Regions from separate parts of the Brevibacillus sp. LEMMJ03 genome, predicted to be linked through region 2. Evidence: riboswitches for the same ligand, from Rfam matches in the RefSeq annotation. Region 2 holds a riboswitch; each other region holds the start of a gene.

Region 1 (3,545 bases), on a different contig from region 2:
AGATAAGCGATTCCCTCCTGCACCGCTTTTTCTTCACCGGAAATATGCAGCAGCAGGATGCCGAGCGCGGTTCCTTTTATCGAGCTGATCGACCCGTACAGCAGGTTTGTCCTGACCGGATAGCGGGAGGCAAGCGTTCCCAGAACGGGATCGAGGGCCGCATCCCCGCGGAACGCGACGCGCAGGATGTACGCGCTGGGACCGGCGTTCTTGATTTTGGCCAGCATCTCTTTCGGGACCTGGTCATCAAAGACCGTCTTGATAAAATTGCGCGTCGTCGGCTGCTGCGGATTGCTGAAGACATCCAATACCGTTCCCTGCTCGATGATGACCCCGTTTTCCATAATGGCCACGCGGTCGCAGATTTTTTTGATCACCTGCATCTCGTGGGTGATCAGCACAATCGTCAGGTTAAACTTTTGGTTGATGTCCAAAAGCAGGTCAAGAATCGACTCCGTGGTTTGCGGGTCAAGCGCCGAGGTCGCCTCGTCGCACAGCAGGATTTCCGGATCCATGGCAAGCGCCCGGGCTATCCCCACCCGCTGTTTCTGCCCGCCCGACAATTGGGAGGGGTAGGCGCTCGCCTTGTCTTCCAACCCTACCAGGCGCAGCAGTTCCTCCACTTTTTTTCGAATCTGCTCTTTCGGCACCCGATTCATCCTGAGGATTTCGGCGACGTTGTCAAAAACGTTGTACGACGACAGCAGGTTAAAGTGCTGAAAAATGACGCCGATCTTTTTGCGGGCGTGACGCAGTTCCTTCTCGGACAGCTTCAGCATGTCCTGCCCGTTGACCACGACCGATCCGCTTGTCGGCTTTTCCAGCAGGTTGATCGTTCGGAGCAGGGTGCTTTTCCCTGCTCCGCTGAACCCGATCACGCCGAAAATTTCGCCTTTGTTGACGTGGAGCGTTACGCCTTTCAGTGCTTCCACCTGTTTGCTGCCAACCTTGTACGTCTTGTGAATATTCGTTAGCTGTATCATCTGCCCAAGCTCCTCCCTGTTGGGACGTTTCCCTCCTTACCAAGAAGGGAGCACCGATCCGGAAAACTCTTCCTCGATGAACTTCTTGACTTCCTCCGAGCGGTAGATCTTGACCAGTTTTTGATAGACAGGGTTGTCCTTGTCCTTCTCGTTTACGGCGAGAATGTTGACGTACGGGGAGTCCGGCCCTTCGGCAAAAATCGCGTCTTTTTTCGGGTTGTACCCCGCTTCCATCGCAAAGTTGGTGTTGATGCTTGCCGCGTCCAGGCTTTTCAGCGTCCGGGCGAGCAGTGCCGCCTCCAGTTCTTTAAAGACCAGCTTTTTCGGGTTTTCGATGATGTCCTGCGGCGTTGCTTTGTTGCCGACACCGTCTTTCAGCTTGATCAATCCCGCGGCCTGATAGAGCTGCAGGGCGCGCGCCCGGTTGGTCGGGTCGTTTTGGATGCCGACCGTGCCGCCTTCCGGGATGTCCTCCACCTTCTTGTACTTGGTGGAGTAAATCCCCATCGGGAAGGTGACGGTTTTGCCAATTTCGACAATATGAGTTTTGTGATCTTCGTTAAATTTCTCTAAAAACGGAATGGTTTGAAAGCTGTTTACGTCAATGTTTCCTTTATCCAGCGCCTGATTGGGAAGAACGTAGTCGTTGAACACGACGACTTCGATGTCCAATCCTTCTTTTTTGGCCACTTCCTTTACCTTGTTGAGGATTTGTTCGTGCGGGCCGGCGGTGACGCCCACTTTGATCGTTGTTTTTTCCCCAGCCGGTGCGGCCGAATTGTCCGACTTGTTTCCTCCGCAGGCGGAAAGCAGCGTGGCGATCACAAGCAGCATGATCAACAAGAAACGCGTTTTTTTCATGATGGTCTTCTCTCCTTTTCTCCGATGAAACGATGTATGAATGCATGATTGGGAAAACAACGGCATCGATGTGAACGCATCCTCTCCTTTCAATAAAAAAACCTCTTACAAAGAAGAGGTAAGGGCAGCAAGCCGCCTGCTGCGTAAATACCTCTCTTATCTTTCGGAATCGAACCTAGCGGAATCGATCCGTTGGATTTGGCACCACAAATGTTCGTTTAGGTTGCCGAGGCTTCACAGGGCCAGTCCCTCCACCTCTCTTCATAAGAGATCATCCTATCCAGTTGTAAGTGCAATTCCGATTTGATTAGTTGGATTATAACGTGTCCGCAGGTGTCTGTCAATGACTTTATCGTTTATTGTCGCTATGTATTGAAAATTGTCAAAACGGATCGAATCGGGTCGCAAAACGAACGAAAGAGGCGGAAAGCCGCCTCTCCTTGGTCTCCCGAGCGAGTCGCCGCAGCAATCCACGAACAGTCCTTGGCCGAATCGTTACGGTTGAAAGATCTTGTACTCCTGCATTTTGCGATAGAGCGTATTGCGGCTGATCTGAAGCATTCGGGCTGCCTTGCTGATATTCCAGCGGGCCAATCGAAGCGACTGCTCGATCGCCTCTTTTTCCAAAACCGGTAAGGAAGGAACCTTTTGTTGATGTTCCTCCTCCCGTTCTTCCGTTTCAAACTGAAGATGTTCGGGACCGATCGAATTCCCTTCCGCCAAGAAGACCGCCTGGTTTAACACGCTGTACAGCTCCCGTACGTTTCCCGGCCACGAATAGGCACGCAGCTTTGTCTGTGCTTCCGCGGAAAGTGTGATCGCAGCAGAGCCGCTCATCGTCCGGAGAAGATGTTCCGCCAGCTCAATCACATCGCTCCGCTTGCGAAGAGGCGGCAGGGTTATCTGAATTCCTTTCAATCGGTAGTAGAGGTCGGCCCGGAATCGATTCGCCTTGATCTCTTCCCGCAGGTCCTTGTTTGTTGCCGCGATGATGCGGACATCGACCGGTTTGCTTTTCACACTGCCCACCGGGGTAACCACTTTCTCCTGCAGGACGCGGAGCAGCGCCGCCTGGGCACGGAGGGACATGTCGCCGATCTCGTCCAAAAACAGCGTTCCCTGATGCGCCGCTTCGATTTTCCCGATATTCCCCTCGGCTTTTGCTCCCGTGAAGGCACCTCCCTCGTATCCGAACAGTTCGCTTTCGATGATCGTTTCCGGAATGGCGCTGCAGTTGACGGCAATAAACGGATGCCGCGCTCGCAAACTGGCGGAATGAATGGATTGGGCAAACAGTTCTTTGCCCGTTCCCGTTTCGCCCAAGAGAAGAACGGACAGATCCGTTTCCGCCACTTTTTGTGCCAACGCCTTGGCGCTCTGCAGACTGGGACAAGAGCCCGCTATCCGGTCGAATGTGTGCAGCGGCTGTCTGGCCGTGTCCTTCGTGAGCACCGCCACAGACCGCCAGATCTTGCGTGTATGGTCCACGATGGATTCGATCACGAACCCCTTTTTCTCTCGAAATTCCTTGCCCACGCAATCCTTTCCCAGTATGCGCCGTGCCGCTTGATTCGCACGAATGATGCGGTTGTCGCCGTCGAGGGTCAGAAGCGGGGTATGAAGCCGATTGGACGTGTGTTCCAGTTCCTTCAGGGTAATGAGGTGTTCGTGCTTGACCTCTTCCAGCAGAAGGCGGTTTTG
Region 2 (3,545 bases):
TTGGCGTCCAACTGCTGTTCGTTCAACTGTACGTTCGGCTGCACGTAGTCGGTAAATTCCTTGATTTCCAGGTTGATGCCCTGTTCTTTCAGTTTCGGCTGGATGAATTTCAGGATTTCAGCATGCGGTACAGGCGAAGCGCCCACTTTCAGGGTGATTTCTTTTTTTTCGCCCCCGTCCGAACCGCTGTTGGCCGGATTCGGAGCGGTTTCGGTTTTACTGCCGCATGCGGCCAAGGACAATGCCAGTACAGTGGACAGAATGGAAACAGCCCATTTTTTCACGGATGATTTCCCCTTTCTCTTTCCTCATAATTTATGGTGAAGATCTTACTTGCGGCTGAAGCGGATCACCAGTCTGTCTCCCAGCGTTTGCAAGATCTGAACCAACACCAGCAAAATCACGACAGTAACGATCATCACATCGGTCTGGAACCGCTGGTACCCGTAGCGGATGGCCAGGTCGCCCAGACCGCCGCCGCCGATGACGCCGGACATCGCCGTGTAGGAGACGAGCGCCACGGTGGTAATCGTAATGCCGGCAATCAGCCCCGGCCGGGATTCAGGCAGCAGTACGTTCCAAATGATCTGCCAGTTGGACGCCCCCATCGACTGGGCCGCTTCGATTACGCCGCGGTCCACTTCCCTGAGCGACGTCTCCACCAGTCTGGCGAAAAACGGAGCCGCCCCGATCACCAGCGGCGGGATCGCTCCCTTGACGCCCAGCGACGTGCCGACCAGAACCTTCGTCAGCGGAATCAGCATGATCATCAGGATGATAAACGGCACCGAGCGCAGCACGTTCACGACAAAGGACGCAATCGCGTAAAAGGCGCGGTTTTCCAGAAGCTGTCCCTTGGAAGTGAGAAACAGCAGGACGCCCAGCGGCAGTCCGATCAGGACGGTAAACAGCGTCGAGAAGCCCAGCATCGTCAGTGTATCCAGGGTGGCTTGGCCGATTTCCGTCAGATCGACGTTTTCAAACGTCAGTCCCATTTACATCACCTCCACTTCCAGGCCGCGCTGGCGCAAGGTTTCGATGGCGCGGCTGCTCTGCTCCGGGTCGCCGTTCAATTCGACGACCAACTGTCCGTACGGCGTCTCTTTCATCCGCGAAATGGTGCCCTGCAGGATGCTGAACATCGTGCCGGTCTCCTGCATGGTCTGGAACAGGATCGGCTGGTACGTCTTTTCGCCCAGGAACGTGACGCGGACAATCGTCCGGTCGCCGGCCGCCTTTTCGTGGGCCACCGCTTCCCGCAGCTCGGCGGAATCAGCCACCTGCTCCACGAACTCCCGCGTGGTCGGATGCTGCGGCTTGAGAAACACGTCCAGAACCCTGCCTTCCTCGACGATGACGCCCCCGTCGATGACGCCGACGCGGTCGCAGATGGAGCGGATGACGTGCATCTCGTGCGTGATCAGCACGATGGTCAGTCCCAGCTTGCGGTTGATGTCCAGCAGCAGGGCGAGAATCGAATTGGTCGTCTGCGGGTCGAGCGCGGATGTCGCCTCGTCGCACAGCAGCACTTTCGGATCGCTGGCCAGCGCGCGGGCGATGCCGACGCGCTGCTTCTGCCCGCCGGAGAGCTGGCTCGGATACTTGTCGCGGTGCGCTTCCAGGCCGACCAGCGCGAGCAGTTCGCTTACCTTTTTGTCAATCTCCGCCTTGGGCCGCTTCGCCAGCTTCAGGGGAAAGGCCACGTTCTCCGCCACCGTGGCCGAAGAGAGCAGATTGAAGTGCTGAAAGATCATCCCGATTTGGCGCCGCTGCTCCTGCAGCTTGCGGTCATCCAGCGTGGTCAGGTCGACGCCGTCTACGATTACGTGACCGGATGTCGGACGCTCCAGCATGTTGATGCAGCGAATCAGCGTACTTTTCCCGGCACCGGAATGTCCGATGATGCCGAAGATTTCTCCCTTTTCTATGGTCAGGTCAATCCCGAGCAGCGCGGGGACCGTCTTACCTTGTACCGTGTAGTTCTTGCGCAAGTTTTGCAAGCGAATCATCCGGTTCACCTCCCTGATACGGAACAAACCCCTTTTTCAACATGAAAAAGGGGTTTGCATCGTTATCCGATCACATCCACCCTTCTCATCTCTCAAGATTCAGCCGATCTTGTAGGAATTGGCACCGCGACACCCATCTGTGCGATGAGCCGGTTGCCGGGCTTCATAGGGCCTGTCCCTCCGCCTCTCTTGATAAGAAGAATTTCTCCGTATATGCTGTTTGTTTGTATTCACGTTGATACAAATCGGATTATATTCCATTTAAAAAAACTCTGTCAATAGCAAACAAAGGAAAAAGATGTTGGCCCACGCGCATGCTGCGGCACGCATCAGTTCTGCGTGCCGCTCGGTTCGCGACCAGACTCCGCCTCCGGTTGAGAGTGCTGCAGTTTTTCCTGGATAAAGGCCTGAACCTGCTCCACATCGGGGATGAGGACGGCACCGGCGCGATTGGATTCGCGGAACATCCCCATCGGCGGGAGCTGATACTGGCCGGGCTGTTGGGTATTCAGCGTCAACCCGAGCGACGCCAGCTTCAGCATGTCCAAAGAGCTGATGTTGGTCTGCACGTACGGGGTGATCTCCTTCAAAATGGACGGGAGCTGGATCAGCGTGGTGCCGCTCTTCATCTGGTCGGCCAGCGCGGCCATCAGCTTGCGCTGCCGCTCCGTCCGCGTGTAGTCGGACGTCGCGTCGTGACGGAAGCGGACGTATTGCAGCGCCTTGGAGCCGTCCAGCCGCTGCAGCCCTTTTTTCAGATCGATATCGTACACGCCTTTGTCGGTGGGGTCGCGGTACCGCATGTTTTTCTCCACGTACAGCTCCACGCCGCCGACAGCGTCAATCAGATGCTTGAAGCCCTCGAAGTCGGTGATCACATACCGGTTCACCGGCAGTCCGGTAAACTGGCTCACCGTCTCCATCGCCAATTCCGGCCCTCCTTCGACGATCGCCGAATTGATCCGGGCATGGCCGTGGCCGGGAATCTCCACATAGGTGTCGCGCAAGATCGAAAACAGATCGTATCGTTTCGCAACCGGATCAATGCTGAGCAGCATCATCGAATCGGAGCGGGGCAGCGTGCTGCTGTGCATGCCGCGCCGGTCGACGCCCATCAGCAGGATGTTGACGCGTTCCTTGCCGTCCCACGCGGGAATCTCCGCCGCCTTCGTCGAACCGGCAGAAGGATGGTTAATCACGTTGGGCTGCTGAATGTCCTCGGCAAACTGATACAGCGAATATCCGTAGTACCCCCCTGCCGCGGCGACTGCCACGATCAGGAAGAGCAGCAATCGTTTCAAAAAGCGCATTTGGAAAACGCCACCTTTATCTCTTTCTGAGATGATGATATACTCCCCACTTTGACTAGTATACTCGAATCTGGTCGAAGCCGGGCAGCCTTTATTTGGTTGGAATCTTGTTTTTAAACTTTTTCGTTTACAAAGTTTATAAATGGGGGTATACTATGGAAAAACCTGCCGATAGAGGGTGACCGCGCATGATCTCCCCCAGAAACTGGTTTCGCCGATACCCGCG
Region 3 (3,545 bases), on a different contig from region 2:
GGGCGGCAAAAACTACGCAGAATGTGGAGGGATGAACATGACGACGGACAAGGCAAATGAAGAGCGGGAGCGGGAACTGCTGGCATATCTGCGCGGTGAAATGACGGAGGAAGAAGCCGCCTCTTTCCGTGCGAGGATTGCAGCGGACGAGCTGTATGCGGAACGCTTGGAGGAGCTGCTGCTGGGCAGCGGCGGACAGGAGGAGAGAGAAGCGGACGTGCTGTCCGAAGAGACGCAGCGCGCCATCCTCCGCCGCAGCAAATGGCGCCACAGGCTGGGCAACGCGGCTTACACGGTGGGCATCTCGCTTCTCGTCGGGGCGGTCCTGATGTTCGCCAACGGGTGGATCGGCTGGTATTTGCACGAGGACGCCTACCGGGTGGCCCGGGACATGGTGCACTTTACCCAGCCGGGGCTCACGGTGGGCAGCAGCGGTTCGCAAATCGGATTTCTGTACGGGGAGATAAACATGGAACTGCGTGAACAGGTGGGGGGAGACGATCAGAACGCCGGAACCTTTTCGATCAGCAACGTCTTCTCGATCATTTCCGCGAAGCCGGCATGGACCGACGGTTTGCGGAAAGAGCGGCTCTTTTTTCTCTTTCCGTCGTCAGCGGCCGATCGGGAAGAAAGCGCCTTCCGCAGAAATCCCGCCTGGAACACGCTGGAAAAGCTGCCAGAGGGAACGGTGGCGCAGCTCGCCGTCTCGTTTGACCGGCTGCTGACCCATGATGAGTACTACGCCCTGCTTTCCGGCTACGACTTGGATACCACCTGGTTCGCCGTGGATACGGGGCAGGAGCGAAACCATCCGGACGCGGCGGAAGGCAGTCTGCTGCTGTCGGCCGGTGACGTGTGGGGATACGCGGAAAGAGAACTCGATTACGGCGAAGCGCCGATTCAGGCACATGGCGAAGGTGAGCGGCGCGCCCGGGCTTACCTGGCGGAAATGGAGTATCTCGCGGGACAGGAACGGCTGACGAACGCCATTGGCGAGCGGCTTGTGACCGCCGGAAACCGGCTGCGCATCGAGGAACGCTGCCGCTACCTGCAGCAGAACGGTGTGCGCCTCTACGGGGCGGTCGTGACGGGCCCTGTCAAGGAACTGCTCAAGCTGCGGCAGGAGCCGTCGATCACGGCTGCCTTCGTGGGCCGGATCGACTGGTGGAACTGGGACCAGCCGAGTGCCTCGGGCCAGCGGACCAGTCCGTGAAGACTGGACATTTCACCCAAAAAAGGGTGTTGACAGCGCGAAACCGGGGTTGTATGATTCAAACAAACGTCAAAACCGCATACGTTGGATACCTTATCCAGAGAAGGTGGAGGGACTGGCCCGATGAAACCCGGCAACCGACATGACGCTGTCCGAGCGCTTCCGGCGACGGACGTGCAGCGCGTGCACGGTGCTAATTCCTGCAGAAACAAAAGTATTCTGGAAGATAAGGGGGAGACGACACGCAGACGCGTACGGACAGACCTCTTTTCTTCGGGAAAAGAGGTCTTTTTGCATGTGCGGAATGCTCTGGCTGGAGGCGGCAGCGGTTCACGCGCCGCCCGGCGGCCACCGAATAGACACACCGGAAATGTGAAGACAAGCGGCATCTGCCGAAGGAGAGGGGAATTGAACCATGGCGTATCGCGCATTGAGCGAACAAGAAGCAGTGCAGTACGTAAAACAACTGCCGGACCTGTTTGCGGCGGAAGCGGAACTGACCAGCCGGGAGATCGGCGACGGCAATCTCAACCTGGTGTTCCACATCCGGGAGGAAGCGACGGGCAAAAGCGTCGTCGTCAAGCAGGCGCTGCCCTACGCCCGTGTGGTGGGCGAATCCTGGCCGCTCACGCTGGACCGCGCCCGGATCGAAAGCGAGGCGCTGCGCATCCAGCACAAATACGTGCCGGATCTCGTGCCGGAGGTGTATCACTTTGACGAGGAGCTGGCCCTGACGGTGATGGAAGACGTCAGCGACCACGTGATCATGCGAAAAGGCTTGATCGCGGGCAACCGCTACCCGCTGTTCGCCAAACAGATCGGCCGCTTTCTCGCCCATACGCTGTTTTACACGTCCGATTTGGGGGCGCATCCCTACGACAAAAAAGCGCTCGTCGGAAGATTCATAAATCCGGAATTATGCAAAATTACTGAAGACCTCGTCTTCACCGATCCCTACGAAGACGCGCCGACCAACAGCTTCAACCCGCTGATCCGGCGGGAGGTGGAGGCGATCTGGAACAACAAGCCGCTGAAGCTGGAAATCGCCAAGCTCAAGTACGATTTCCTCACCCGGGCGGAGGCGCTGGTGCACGGCGACCTGCATACCGGCAGCATCTTCATTTCGCCGACGTCGATCAAGGTGATCGACCCCGAATTCGCCTACTACGGCCCGATCGGCTTCGACATCGGCGCGGTGATCGCCAACCTGCTGCTGAACTACGCGGGCCAGCACGGCCTGCAGCCGGATACAGGAAAGCGGGAGGACTATCGCGAATATCTGTTGGCGACGGTGGAAGACGTCTGGAACGAGTTTGTCTCCCAGTTCGTCCAGCTCTGGCACAAACAGGCGAAAGAGCGCAGCGCCCACACCGAAGGCTTCTGGCAGAGCTACGTGCAGCGGCTGATCCGGGACGCGGCGGGCTTCGCCGGCTGCAAAATCCTGCGCCGCGTCATCGGGCTGGCGGGCGTCGCCGACCTGAACAGCATCGCCGACGATCAGACCCGCGCGGAAGCGGAGCGGCTGGCGCTGGCGATCGGCCAGGCGCTGATTCTGGAGCGGAACGGCGTGGAGGTATCGACAGACATCACAGACATCGTTCGGACGGTTACCGCACGATACTACCAGGAGGCTGCAGTATGACAACGACCAGCACGCCATTTGCGCCGGTCAAGTGGCAGGATGACGCGCTCGTCCTGCTGGACCAGACCCGGCTGCCCGTAGAAACGATCTACCTGACGCTGACCACTTCGGAGGAAGTGTGGGCGGCCATCCGCCATCTGCAGGTGCGCGGGGCGCCCGCCATCGGCATGGCGGCCGCGTACGGCTTGTATCTCGGCGTCCGCGGCAGCGACGCCAACGATTTTGAGGCGTTTTGGCATCATTTGAGCGAGCAGGCCGACTACCTCGGCACTTCCCGCCCGACGGCGGTCAACCTGTTCTGGGCCCTGGACAGGATCAAGGCCCGCGTGCAGCGCGAAGCCGGCAAACCGGTGGCAGAGCTGAAGGCGGCGGTTCTGGACGAAGCCCTGTCCATCCAGCGGGAAGACGCGGAAGTGTGCCGCCGAATCGGAGAGCACCTGCTCACCCTGCTGAAAGACGGCATGGGCATCCTGACGCACTGCAATCCGGGTGCGCTCGCGACCGCGGCCTACGGTACGGCGACGGCCCCGCTCTACCTCGCCAAGGAGCGCGGCTGGAACCTGAAAGTGTACGCCGACGAGACCCGGCCGGTGCTGCAGGGGGCGCGCCTCACCGCCTACGAGCTGCAGCAGGCGGGCATCGACGTCACGCTGATCTGCGACAACATGGCGGCGATGGTGATGGCCCAGG

What was found. Region 2 has a riboswitch for S-adenosylmethionine ahead of FOI68_RS19305 (methionine ABC transporter ATP-binding protein). Riboswitches for the same ligand answer to the same signal wherever they lie in the genome.
Region 1: linked by a shared signal. The riboswitch ahead of FOI68_RS17510 (MetQ/NlpA family ABC transporter substrate-binding protein) and the one ahead of FOI68_RS19305 (methionine ABC transporter ATP-binding protein) in region 2 are both predicted to bind S-adenosylmethionine.
Region 3: linked by a shared signal. The riboswitch ahead of mtnK (S-methyl-5-thioribose kinase) and the one ahead of FOI68_RS19305 (methionine ABC transporter ATP-binding protein) in region 2 are both predicted to bind S-adenosylmethionine.

The regions. Positions count from the first base shown of each region.
Region 1 is NZ_VKJN01000014.1:96,578-100,122, reverse strand. It holds gene FOI68_RS17515 (methionine ABC transporter ATP-binding protein) at 1-983, opposite strand, end outside; gene FOI68_RS17510 (MetQ/NlpA family ABC transporter substrate-binding protein) at 1,020-1,844, opposite strand; SAM riboswitch class I at 1,998-2,114, opposite strand; gene FOI68_RS17505 (sigma-54-dependent Fis family transcriptional regulator) at 2,340-3,545, opposite strand, start outside.
Region 2 is NZ_VKJN01000019.1:44,096-47,640, reverse strand. It holds gene FOI68_RS19315 (MetQ/NlpA family ABC transporter substrate-binding protein) at 1-284, opposite strand, end outside; gene FOI68_RS19310 (methionine ABC transporter permease) at 330-995, opposite strand; gene FOI68_RS19305 (methionine ABC transporter ATP-binding protein) at 996-2,009, opposite strand; SAM riboswitch class I at 2,092-2,208, opposite strand; gene FOI68_RS19300 (LCP family protein) at 2,339-3,319, opposite strand; gene FOI68_RS19295 (MFS transporter) at 3,508-3,545, shown strand, end outside.
Region 3 is NZ_VKJN01000006.1:75,991-79,535, reverse strand. It holds gene FOI68_RS09810 (RNA polymerase sigma factor) at 1-60, shown strand, start outside; gene FOI68_RS09805 (anti-sigma factor) at 38-1,213, shown strand; SAM riboswitch class I at 1,304-1,446, shown strand; gene mtnK (S-methyl-5-thioribose kinase) at 1,629-2,855, shown strand; gene mtnA (S-methyl-5-thioribose-1-phosphate isomerase) at 2,852-3,545, shown strand, end outside.